Pontibacter akesuensis: one gene and its partner. The protein of the gene in region 1 interacts with the protein of each later gene in a pairwise test. Links are inferred from orthologs where the notes say so. Each region holds a gene or a part of one and is shown in the gene's direction. Other genes may lie near its edges.

The links. Proteins that work in one complex are often made in the same cells at the same time.
Region 2: the proteins of A0W33_RS15700 (region 1) and A0W33_RS11820 interact in binary tests that used the Escherichia coli proteins (3 or more experiments, as listed by UniProt). The link is inferred for Pontibacter akesuensis from one-to-one orthologs.

The regions. Positions count from the first base shown.
Region 1 is NZ_CP014766.1:3,720,741-3,727,156, reverse strand. The notes cover bases 1-2,838. They hold A0W33_RS15700 (aminoacyl-histidine dipeptidase), read left to right. Parts: upstream 1-606; coding sequence 607-2,070; downstream 2,071-2,838. Other genes in these bases: glgP (alpha-glucan family phosphorylase), read right to left, coding at 2,227-2,838; A0W33_RS15705 (ferredoxin--NADP reductase), read left to right, coding at 1-393. Outside these bases: more of glgP, read right to left, coding at 2,839-3,882; A0W33_RS15690 (GbsR/MarR family transcriptional regulator), read left to right, coding at 4,184-4,645; A0W33_RS15685 (TolC family protein), read left to right, coding at 4,721-6,085; A0W33_RS15680 (efflux RND transporter periplasmic adaptor subunit), read left to right, coding at 6,106-6,416. UniProt on the Escherichia coli protein: Dipeptidase with broad substrate specificity. Requires dipeptide substrates with an unblocked N-terminus and the amino group in the alpha or beta position.
Region 2 is NZ_CP014766.1:2,769,476-2,772,409, forward strand. It holds A0W33_RS11820 (aminopeptidase P N-terminal domain-containing protein), read left to right. Parts: upstream 1-786; coding sequence 787-2,082; downstream 2,083-2,934. Other genes in the region: thiC (phosphomethylpyrimidine synthase ThiC), read right to left, coding at 1-147; thiS (sulfur carrier protein ThiS), read right to left, coding at 191-394; A0W33_RS11825 (OmpA family protein), read left to right, coding at 2,452-2,934.

The DNA.
Region 1 (6,416 bases):
AACTACATGCGCATGTGTTATTACGCCCTGCGCCAGGCGAACGTGCCGCAACAGAACATCCGTCGCGAAAACTTCAACACCAGCAAAGTAGCCGTGGCGCAACAGCCACCGGACACGAGGCCGCATCGGGTTACGCTTTACTCAAAAGGCAAAGCGCATGCGTTAACCGTGCAGTATCCGGACACCATTCTTCGGGCCGCCCGAAAAGCAGGTTTGCCCATGCCCTATAGTTGCGAGGCTGGCAAATGTGGCAACTGCACGGCACGTTGCACCAGCGGTAAAGTATGGATGTCGTACAACGAGGTGCTCACCGAGAAGGACCTGGCAAAAGGGCTCGTACTGACCTGTGTGGGGTATCCGGTGGGTGGTGATGTGCAGCTGGAAACTCCCTGACAGCCCCTGCCTACCCATTGAGCTTACGTTAAGTATGAGGGAGCCTCTCCGGGTTTATACTTGGGCAAACCTTTTTATACTTTGAAGATTACATTGCTCCACCACTCAGCCTAAAGCTGAAAACCTGCGGCAGGCGCTTTTCTCCAGCTTGAATTTTGTACCTTTAAGCCTGCAGCAGCGCCTGCTACCATCTGGAACATAAAACAAAAAACTATGAGTTCTGAAGTACGCAACTTAGCGCCCAAAGCACTTTGGGAGAATTTCGCCGATTTAAACGCTGTCCCGCGCCCCTCTAAAAAAGAAGAACGGGTGATCCGGTTCATGAAAGAATTTGGCCGGAAACTAGGGCTGGAGACACTGGAGGATGAGACGGGCAACGTCATCATTAAAAAGCCTGCCACGCCGGGCATGGAAAACCGCCAGACCGTCGCCATGCAAAGCCACCTGGACATGGTACACCAGAAAAATAACGATACCGCGTTTGACTTCGACACGCAGGGCATCGACATGTACGTGGATGAGGACTGGGTAAGAGCCCGCGGCACGACCCTCGGCGCGGACAACGGCATTGGCGTCGCTACCATCATGGCTATACTTGCATCCAAAGATATTCCGCACCCTGCCATCGAAGCGCTGTTCACCATCGATGAGGAAACAGGCATGACGGGTGCCCTTGGCTTGAAAGGCGGCCTGCTGGATGCCAGCATCCTCCTGAACCTGGATACTGAGGACGACCGTGAACTGACCATTGGCTGCGCAGGCGGCGTGGACGTGACGGCAACAGGCACCTATACACAGGAGGCAACACCGGCAGGTATGGCGGGCTACAAACTAATCGTCAAAGGCCTGACCGGCGGCCACTCAGGTATGGACATCATACTTGGCCGCGGCAACGCAAATAAGCTGGTGAATCGCCTGCTGCACAACGCGGTGAAGCAGTTCGGCCTGAGGGTTAGTTCGATTGATGGCGGCGGACTTCGCAATGCGATCCCAAGGGAATCCTCGGCAATTGTTGCGGTGGCTGTAGGCGACAAGGATGCGTTCGAGAAGTATGTGGCCACACAAAAAGCCATACTTGTAGCCGAGTACAAAGCCACCGATCCGAACCTGCAGATCGTGTTAGAAACGGCAGACGCCCCGGATCAGGTAGCGAACGAAGCCTTTACGCTTACCCTGCTGCGCGTCATTTATGCTACGCCCAACGGTATCTACCGCATGAGCCCAGAAATTGCAGGCCTGGTGCAGACATCCAACAACGTGGCGCGCGTGGAAGTGAAGGATGGCAGCTACAAAATCCTCTGCCTTACCCGCAGCTCTGTAGACTCAGAGAAAGAAGACCTGGCCACTGCCATACAGGCCACGCTAGAGTTGGCTGGAGCCGAAGTAACTTTAAATGGCTCCTACCCTGGCTGGGCGCCTAACCCAGACGCGTCTATCATACAGTTAATGAGCGATTTGTACCGCAGCAAGTTTAACAGCGAACCGGAAGTAAGCGCCTGCCATGCCGGATTGGAGTGCGGTATACTTGGTGCTAATTATCCGGGCATGGAAATGATCTCCTTCGGACCAAACATCCGCGGCGCTCACTCCCCTGACGAGAAAGTACAGATCAGCTCAGTGCAGAAGTACTGGGATTTCCTGCTCGACACCCTGCAGCGTATTCCGGAGAAGGTGTAATGCGTAGCACGATGCATGTATCACGAACTTAAGTATAGAATCATTATTCATTTAAAAGAAGAGGGCCGTTCAAGTTTGAACGGCCCTCTTCTTTAGGTCTGTTTTTACTAAACCCTTTGTCTTAAATCGTGTGTCGTGCTACTTGCTACCAAAAAACTAGCTATTAAACAGCTGCTCGTAATACTCATGTGCCATGCGGTTCGACTCAAACTGCGGTACCACGTTGCGCATACTCTGCTTCATGATGTACAGCCAGCGTTCGCGGTCGCGGTAGTAAGTTGGCACTATCTCGTTCTCCAACAGGTTCATCAGGTTGTTATAGTCCTGCTCGTCCTGCCGCTCGTCAGGCATGGTGGTATCCACAACAGGCAGCACGTAGCTGTTTTCCCCGTTTCGGGCATACTCTGGCAACCAGCCGTCCTGCACCGACACGTTCACGGCTCCGTTCATAGAGGCCGTCATGCCGCTTGTTCCGGAGGCCTCGCGTGGGCGACGCGGCGTGTTGAGCCAGATATCACATCCCTGCTTCAGTTTGCGCGACAGCTCGATCTCGTAGCCCGTCAGCACCGCCACGTTGTCCAGTACCTGCGACATTTTAACCAGCTTGTTGAAAATATTGATGGCGCCGTAATCGAATGGGTAAGGCTTTCCGGCCCAGATCACCTGCACCGGCATCTCCTTATTCGAGATCAGCTTCATGAAGCGCTCCATGTCGCGCACCAGCAAATCAGCGCGCTTGTAAGCGGCAAAGCGGCGCGCCCACACAATTGTCAGCACATCCGGCCTGAAAAGCTTTCCTGCCTGGTCGGCCACCTCTTTAAACATCACGCGTTTCAGCTCTTCCTTTCGCCTGGTCATGGCTGCGTTATCATCCCGCTCCTGTGCATGCCACAGCTCCATATCCGTCCAGAAGTTAAAGTTCTGCGCGTTCGTAATGGCCTTAATTTCGCAAACGCCCTCGTTTTCGTACCACATATCACGCGATACCTCGCCATGCAGCTGCGAAACGCCGTTGGCCACCTTCGCCAGGCGCAGGGCTGCCAGGGTATGGCTGAACATCTGCCCGTGCATGCCCGTCAGTTCGCGCACCTCCTCAATAGAAGCGCCGTTAAAGAAGCTCATGTCATCGAGCAGGTGGATGTCGTGTTCCTCGTTGCCGGCTTTCTCCGGCGTGTGCGTGGTAAACACCAATCGCTTGCGGATCTCGCTTAGCTTGCCGTATACTTCAAACAGGCGGAAAGCCAGCGGCAGGGCGTGCCCCTCGTTCATGTGGTAAATATCGGAGCCGCCCAGGGCCTCCACTACTTTCGCGCCGCCTATCCCCAGCACAATGCTCTGCGCAATGCGCGCACGCTGCTCCGGATCGTAGAGGTGATGCGTGATGGTGCGGGCCAGGTGGTCGTTTTCTGGAATGTCGGTGGTGAGGAAGTACATTGGGATGGTGCCGAACACCTCCGGCTTCAGCACCATGGCCTTTACCAGCACCGGGTGCTCATCCACCAGCACACGCACCGTAATTCCAGAGTCCTCCAGAAAAGAGTAGTTCTTCTCCTGGAAATGCGGGCGCATGGTCAGGTCCTCGTTGCGCTGCTGGTCGTAATAGCCATACTTCCAGAGCATGCCGATACCGATCATGTTCTGCCTGAGCTCGTAGGCGCTGCGCATGTGCGAACCTGCCAGAAAGCCGAGGCCGCCGGAATAAATCTTCAGCGCCTGGTCAATACCGAACTCCATGCTGAAGTAAGCTACTCTCTTTTTATACTTGTCGTTAATCTCGTACGGGTGATACCACCTGCTATACTCGGATGCCATATATATTCTGTTTAATTGTAAAATGACTGAAACCACGCATGATTCTCTCCTTCAGCGGGATTCAGGAACGCGCCAAACTTAGGCACGCAAGTAAAACGTACGCAAGTATGGCTAATTAGGATCGTAAAGTTAACAACAACTGGCTATCAGGCACCATGACTTGCAATAACAAAATCCGGTAGTACCTTTGCAGGGCACAGAGGGCGAATGGAGGGAAAAAAATATTAGTTCTCAAAATTAGGAACCAAAAGAACCTATTTGTACCTTTGCCTTGTTCTTACTAGAGAACAAGATAAGTAGCATGATAAACCTAACCGAAAAGCAACAGGCGCTGATAGAGCAGATTGGTGTATTCCAGGAGAAAAGTGGAATGCAACCAGCGGCAGGTCGCATCATTGGCCTGCTTTACGTATCGGACAAGCCCGAGCTCACTTTCGACGAGATCCGCGAAACCCTGTGCATCAGCAAAAGTGCCACGAGCAATGCCTTAAACCTCCTGCAACAGCTAAACCGCTTAGACTATATCACCTTTAACGGAGACCGCAAGCGTTACTTCCGGTTGAACTTGGGCAGGTGGCGTGAGCTGGTGACAAAGGAAATCGACAACATCACTGCCTTCTCAGAGACACTAAACGAGGTAGTGGCCCAGCGATCCTCAAACACACCAGAGTATAACAAAGACATACAGGAGCTGGCAGATTTTCTTAAGTACTTGAAAACGGAACTACCGGGCCTGCTGCAGCGGTGGGAACAGCAGAAATAAAAAAATTTACCCTTTTTAGTTCTCTAATTTCAGAACTAACTAATAATAAATAAACAATTCAAAACAAAATATACCGTGATAAAAAAGTTTTTTATAGTAGGAGCGCTATCGCTGTTTCTGCATCCTGCTTTTGCACAGGGGCCTGTACAAAGCAGCCGGGGACAGGAGCTTACACTACAGGAAAGTATAAAGTATGCGCTTGAGCACAATGAGGACATTCAGAAGGCATCCTATGATGAGCTTGGTGCGAAGTACCAAATCAACGAAGCCAGAAGCGCCGGGTTACCGCAGGTGGATATAAAAGGAACAGCGGTAAGAACCCTTGAAAAAACAATGATTGCGTTACCAGCTGACTTCAACCCAGAAGGTACAGGTCCACTTATTAAGCCAATGGGCACAGACAACACTGTACAGGGTGGTATATCAGTTTCTCAGCTGCTGTTCAGCAAATCATACTTTGTGGGGCTGAAAGCCGCTAAAAGCGCCGGAGACCTGTACCGTATTCGCAAAGAAATGGCTACCGAAGATGTGATTTACAATGTAGGCAGCGCTTTTTACCAAGTGCTGCAAACCGAGGAGCAGTTTAACAGCATCAACGCCAACTTAGATAAGCTGAACCAGCTTGAAAAGATACTAACACTGCAGTACAAAAACGACCTGGTTAAAAAGGTGGATGTAAACCGCATAAAGGTGAACAAGATCAACCTGGAGAACCAGAAGGCAAACCTGGAGGCGGCCTATGTGCAGCAGCTGAATGTACTGAAGTTCTTCATGGGCATGCCGCTCGATGAGCAAATAGCCTTGCAAGGCACTGCTGAAGAGGTATTGCTGGAGCAGCTGCCAACACTGGGCACGGCTGGCGAAGCAGCCACAGCGCGTACTGAGCTTAGGGTTCTAAACAAGCAAAAAGAACTGAAGGCGTATGAGATTGAAAACATCAGAGCAGGTTATTACCCCTCTCTGAGCGCCTTTGGCAACTACAACTATCAGTCGCAGTACGATGGCCAGATGATTGGAAACTCTGATGCCATGTGGTCTCCGAACTCACAGGTAGGTTTACAGCTTAACATACCTGTATTCGACGGCCTGCGCAAGAAGGCTCAGGTACAGCAGCGCCAGGTGGAGCTAAAAAAGATGGATTTGGATATCCAGCAATACAACAAGAACACACAGGTAGAGCTAAGCAATGCCCTGAGCCAGTTGAGTACCAGCCAGAACAACATTAACGCACAGGAAGAAAATGTGCAGCTAGCTCAGGAAGTGTACGACATGACCAACCAACTCTATAAGGAGGCGCTGGCACCGCTTAGTGACCTGCTTGATGCAGAAGTAAGCTTGCGTGTGGCCAAAACAAATCTGAATAACGAGAGACTAAAGTATAAAATCGCCCAGCTGGATTACCTGCAGGCAGCAGGAGAATTAGAAATATTAGTTAAATAAGATATACATCAAAATCCAAAATGAAAAAGATAATCTATATAGTAGTTGTAATCCTGATTCTGGGTGCCGTTGGTTTCAAACTGATGGATAATAAGGAGCAAATGGCGGCCAATGCAGCAGTAGCAGAAATTAAAAGTGATGCTATTCCGGTAACTGTTACAGAGGTGGAGAATACCAAGCTGGATAAATCTTTCACGGCTCAGGGTAACTTTGCCCCTATCCAGAGCCTGACACTTTTATCAGAGACACAAGGCCAGATACAGCGTGTGCTGAAGCGCAAGGGCGACAAGGTGAAAGCCGGCGAATTGCTGCTGCAGGTAGAAAGCAACAC
Region 2 (2,934 bases), 950 kb from region 1 along the record:
CAGAAACTTGGTTAAGGTATCTTCTAAGGAGATTTCGCGCATGGCTACTTTTATATTATGTAGCTGGCCCGGTACGTACACTTTGCGTGAGCCCGGAAATGGCGTGCGCGTAATGGCACTGGCGGTAGGGGTTTTGTCTTGTCTCATGTTTTCTTCTTGTTGATTTTCTGTTGAAAGGGGAAAAGGAGCATCAGCCGCCCTGGGTAGCGCGAATGAGCGTGAGTCGGTCGTTGGGCTGCAGCAGGTAGGAGGCCCAGTTGCTTCGGGGTAAGACCTGGTCGTTAACGGCCACGGCTATGCCACGCTGTTGCTCGAGTTGCAAAAGCTGAAGCAAAGCAGATACGGAGGAAGGCTCAGAGAGCTCCTTAGCTTGGTTGTTTAAGAAAATTGTCATTGTTTGCTCGGGATAGGATGCAGCTAGCACTGGCGCTTACTGGCCGAGCAGAATTAAGAAGAAGCAGGAGGACAGGTGTGTATCTCGTCATAACTTTTCCCTTCGTCAGTGCTAACTGTATCAGGTTCAGAGGGTATTTCTCAGTCCTGCCTTTCTGTTTGGCGACAGGACACCCCTAAAGTGTTGTGCTAAAGGTATAAATTTTACTTTGTACTTTCCAAATCCATACTTGCTGGCTACACAAGTTTTAGTGATAGTAACCTAATGCGTGGTTTATACCATAGTAAATTTGGTGGCTTTAAAACCTAGTAGGCACTTTCCAATTGCTGAAGCTATATATTTATACTATTTTTAACCCCTGAGCTACTCCTATACATCAAAGAAATAAAACGATGAAATACAATCCTATCGGGCAGGAGCTGTTTGTGCACAACCGCCGGAACTTCTGCCGGCTGCTAAAGCCAGCCTCCATCGCCATATTCCACGCCAACGATGTAATGCCCACCAGTGCCGACGGCACGATGCCGTTTCGCCAGAGCAGCGATCTGTTTTACCTGACCGGCGTGGACCAGGAGGAAACCATCCTGCTGCTTTTCCCGGATTACAAAGACCAGCGGACGCAGGAAATCCTGTTTGTGCGCGAAACGAACGACCACATCCTGACCTGGGAGGGCTACAAGCTTACCAAGGAGCAGGCGCGGGAGGTGTCGGGCATCCAGCAGATCTACTGGACCCACCAGTTCGATCAGGTCCTGAACTCGCTGATCTTCGAGGCCGAGCACGTTTACCTGAACAGCAACGAGCACCTGCGTGCCGTGGTGGAGGTAGAAACCCGCGATGCCCGCTTTATCAAGAAACTGCAGGCGCACTACCCTTTGCACAAGTATGAGCGCAGTGCGCCCCTCATGCACCAGTTGCGTGCCATTAAATCTGAGCAGGAGGTAGCGCTGATACAGGAGGCCTGTAACATCACGGACAAGGCGTTTCGCCGGCTGCTCGGCTTCATCAAACCCGGCGTGATGGAGTATGAGATAGAGGCGGAACTGTACCACGAGTTTCTGCGCAACCGGTCCAAAGGCCCCGCTTACCCGCCCATTATTGCCTCGGGCCAGAATGCCTGCATCCTGCACTACGTGGACAACAGCCGCGAATGCAAGGACGGTGATCTGGTGCTGATGGACTTTGGTGCCGAATATGCCAACTACGCCGCCGACATGACCCGCACCATTCCCGTGAGCGGCACCTTTACCAAGCGGCAGCGCGAAGTATACGAGTCGGTGCTGGTGGTGATGAAAACGGCCATCCAAATGCTGGTGCCGGGCAACACCCTCGACCAGTACCACAAGTTTGTCGGCACGCTGATGGAGAACGAGCTTATTAAACTCGGCCTGCTGAAGGAGGAAGACGTGCGCAACCAGGACCCGGACAAGCCGCTGTACAAAAAATACTTTATGCACGGCACTTCCCACCACCTAGGCCTCGATGTGCATGACGTGGGAAATAAATTCCGCCCCTTTGAGGAGGGTATGGTGTTTACCTGCGAGCCGGGCATCTATATATGGGAAGAGAACATCGGTATCCGCCTGGAGAACGACATCCTGATCACGAAGAGCGGGCCAAAGGACCTGATGCAACACATCCCGCTAGAGGCCGACGACATTGAGCGGCTCATGAAGAAGAGAACCTGAGCAGGTACTGAACCGGAAGTATGCTAAGGATTACCACACTGTTGCTGGCAGCCCTTTTTCTTGTGCTCACACTCATTTTAGACCCTTTGCATCAAATTTTTTTTCAGAAAACAACCTTGTGCTGTCGTATCAGTTTGAAGTATAGGTTTAGCCACACTTGAATAAAAAGAGTGCAAAATTACGGTGTGGCTTCCAAGGTGTTATGTTTTATTAAACTCTGATCAGCCTATGGATAAAACTTTCCTCTCTCTCATAAAGCGTGCGGCTATACAGGCTTCTAAACGGCATCGGGTTCATTTTTTAGAAAAGAAAGTAAACTTGATTAATTATATGCACGTATTGTCATATCAAAATATACATTGTAGAACTATGCAAACACAATTATCGAAAATTTGTAAAATGGCTTTTGCACTGGTGTTCTTGCTTTCAGCAAGTTCTAACCTGTTTGCACAAAGCGGCGATCAAAGAACGAACATACAGATATACGGAAGTGCCTTACAGTATAAAGGAGACATCACAGGCGACAAAGACTTCGGTGACCTGGAATGGGGTGGTGGTCTCTCGCTTAACCGTTATATCAGCCCTTCGTTTGATGCAGGTCTGCACCTGACGTATGGTAGTACAGAGGCCAAAGGCACAGGTACTATGATGGGAAGCATGTTTGATGCCCAGATGGGTACTGCCATGTTAGGCTTACGCCTTAAACTGTATGGCAACATCCTGAAGGAGGACGCCTTTATCGGCCCGTACCTGCAGATTGCCGGTGGTGGTGCCTGGGCTAAGACAGACGCGATGCGCGCTGATGGCTCGATGCAGGAAGACGACAAGTTCTTCACGACTGCTGCCAGAGGT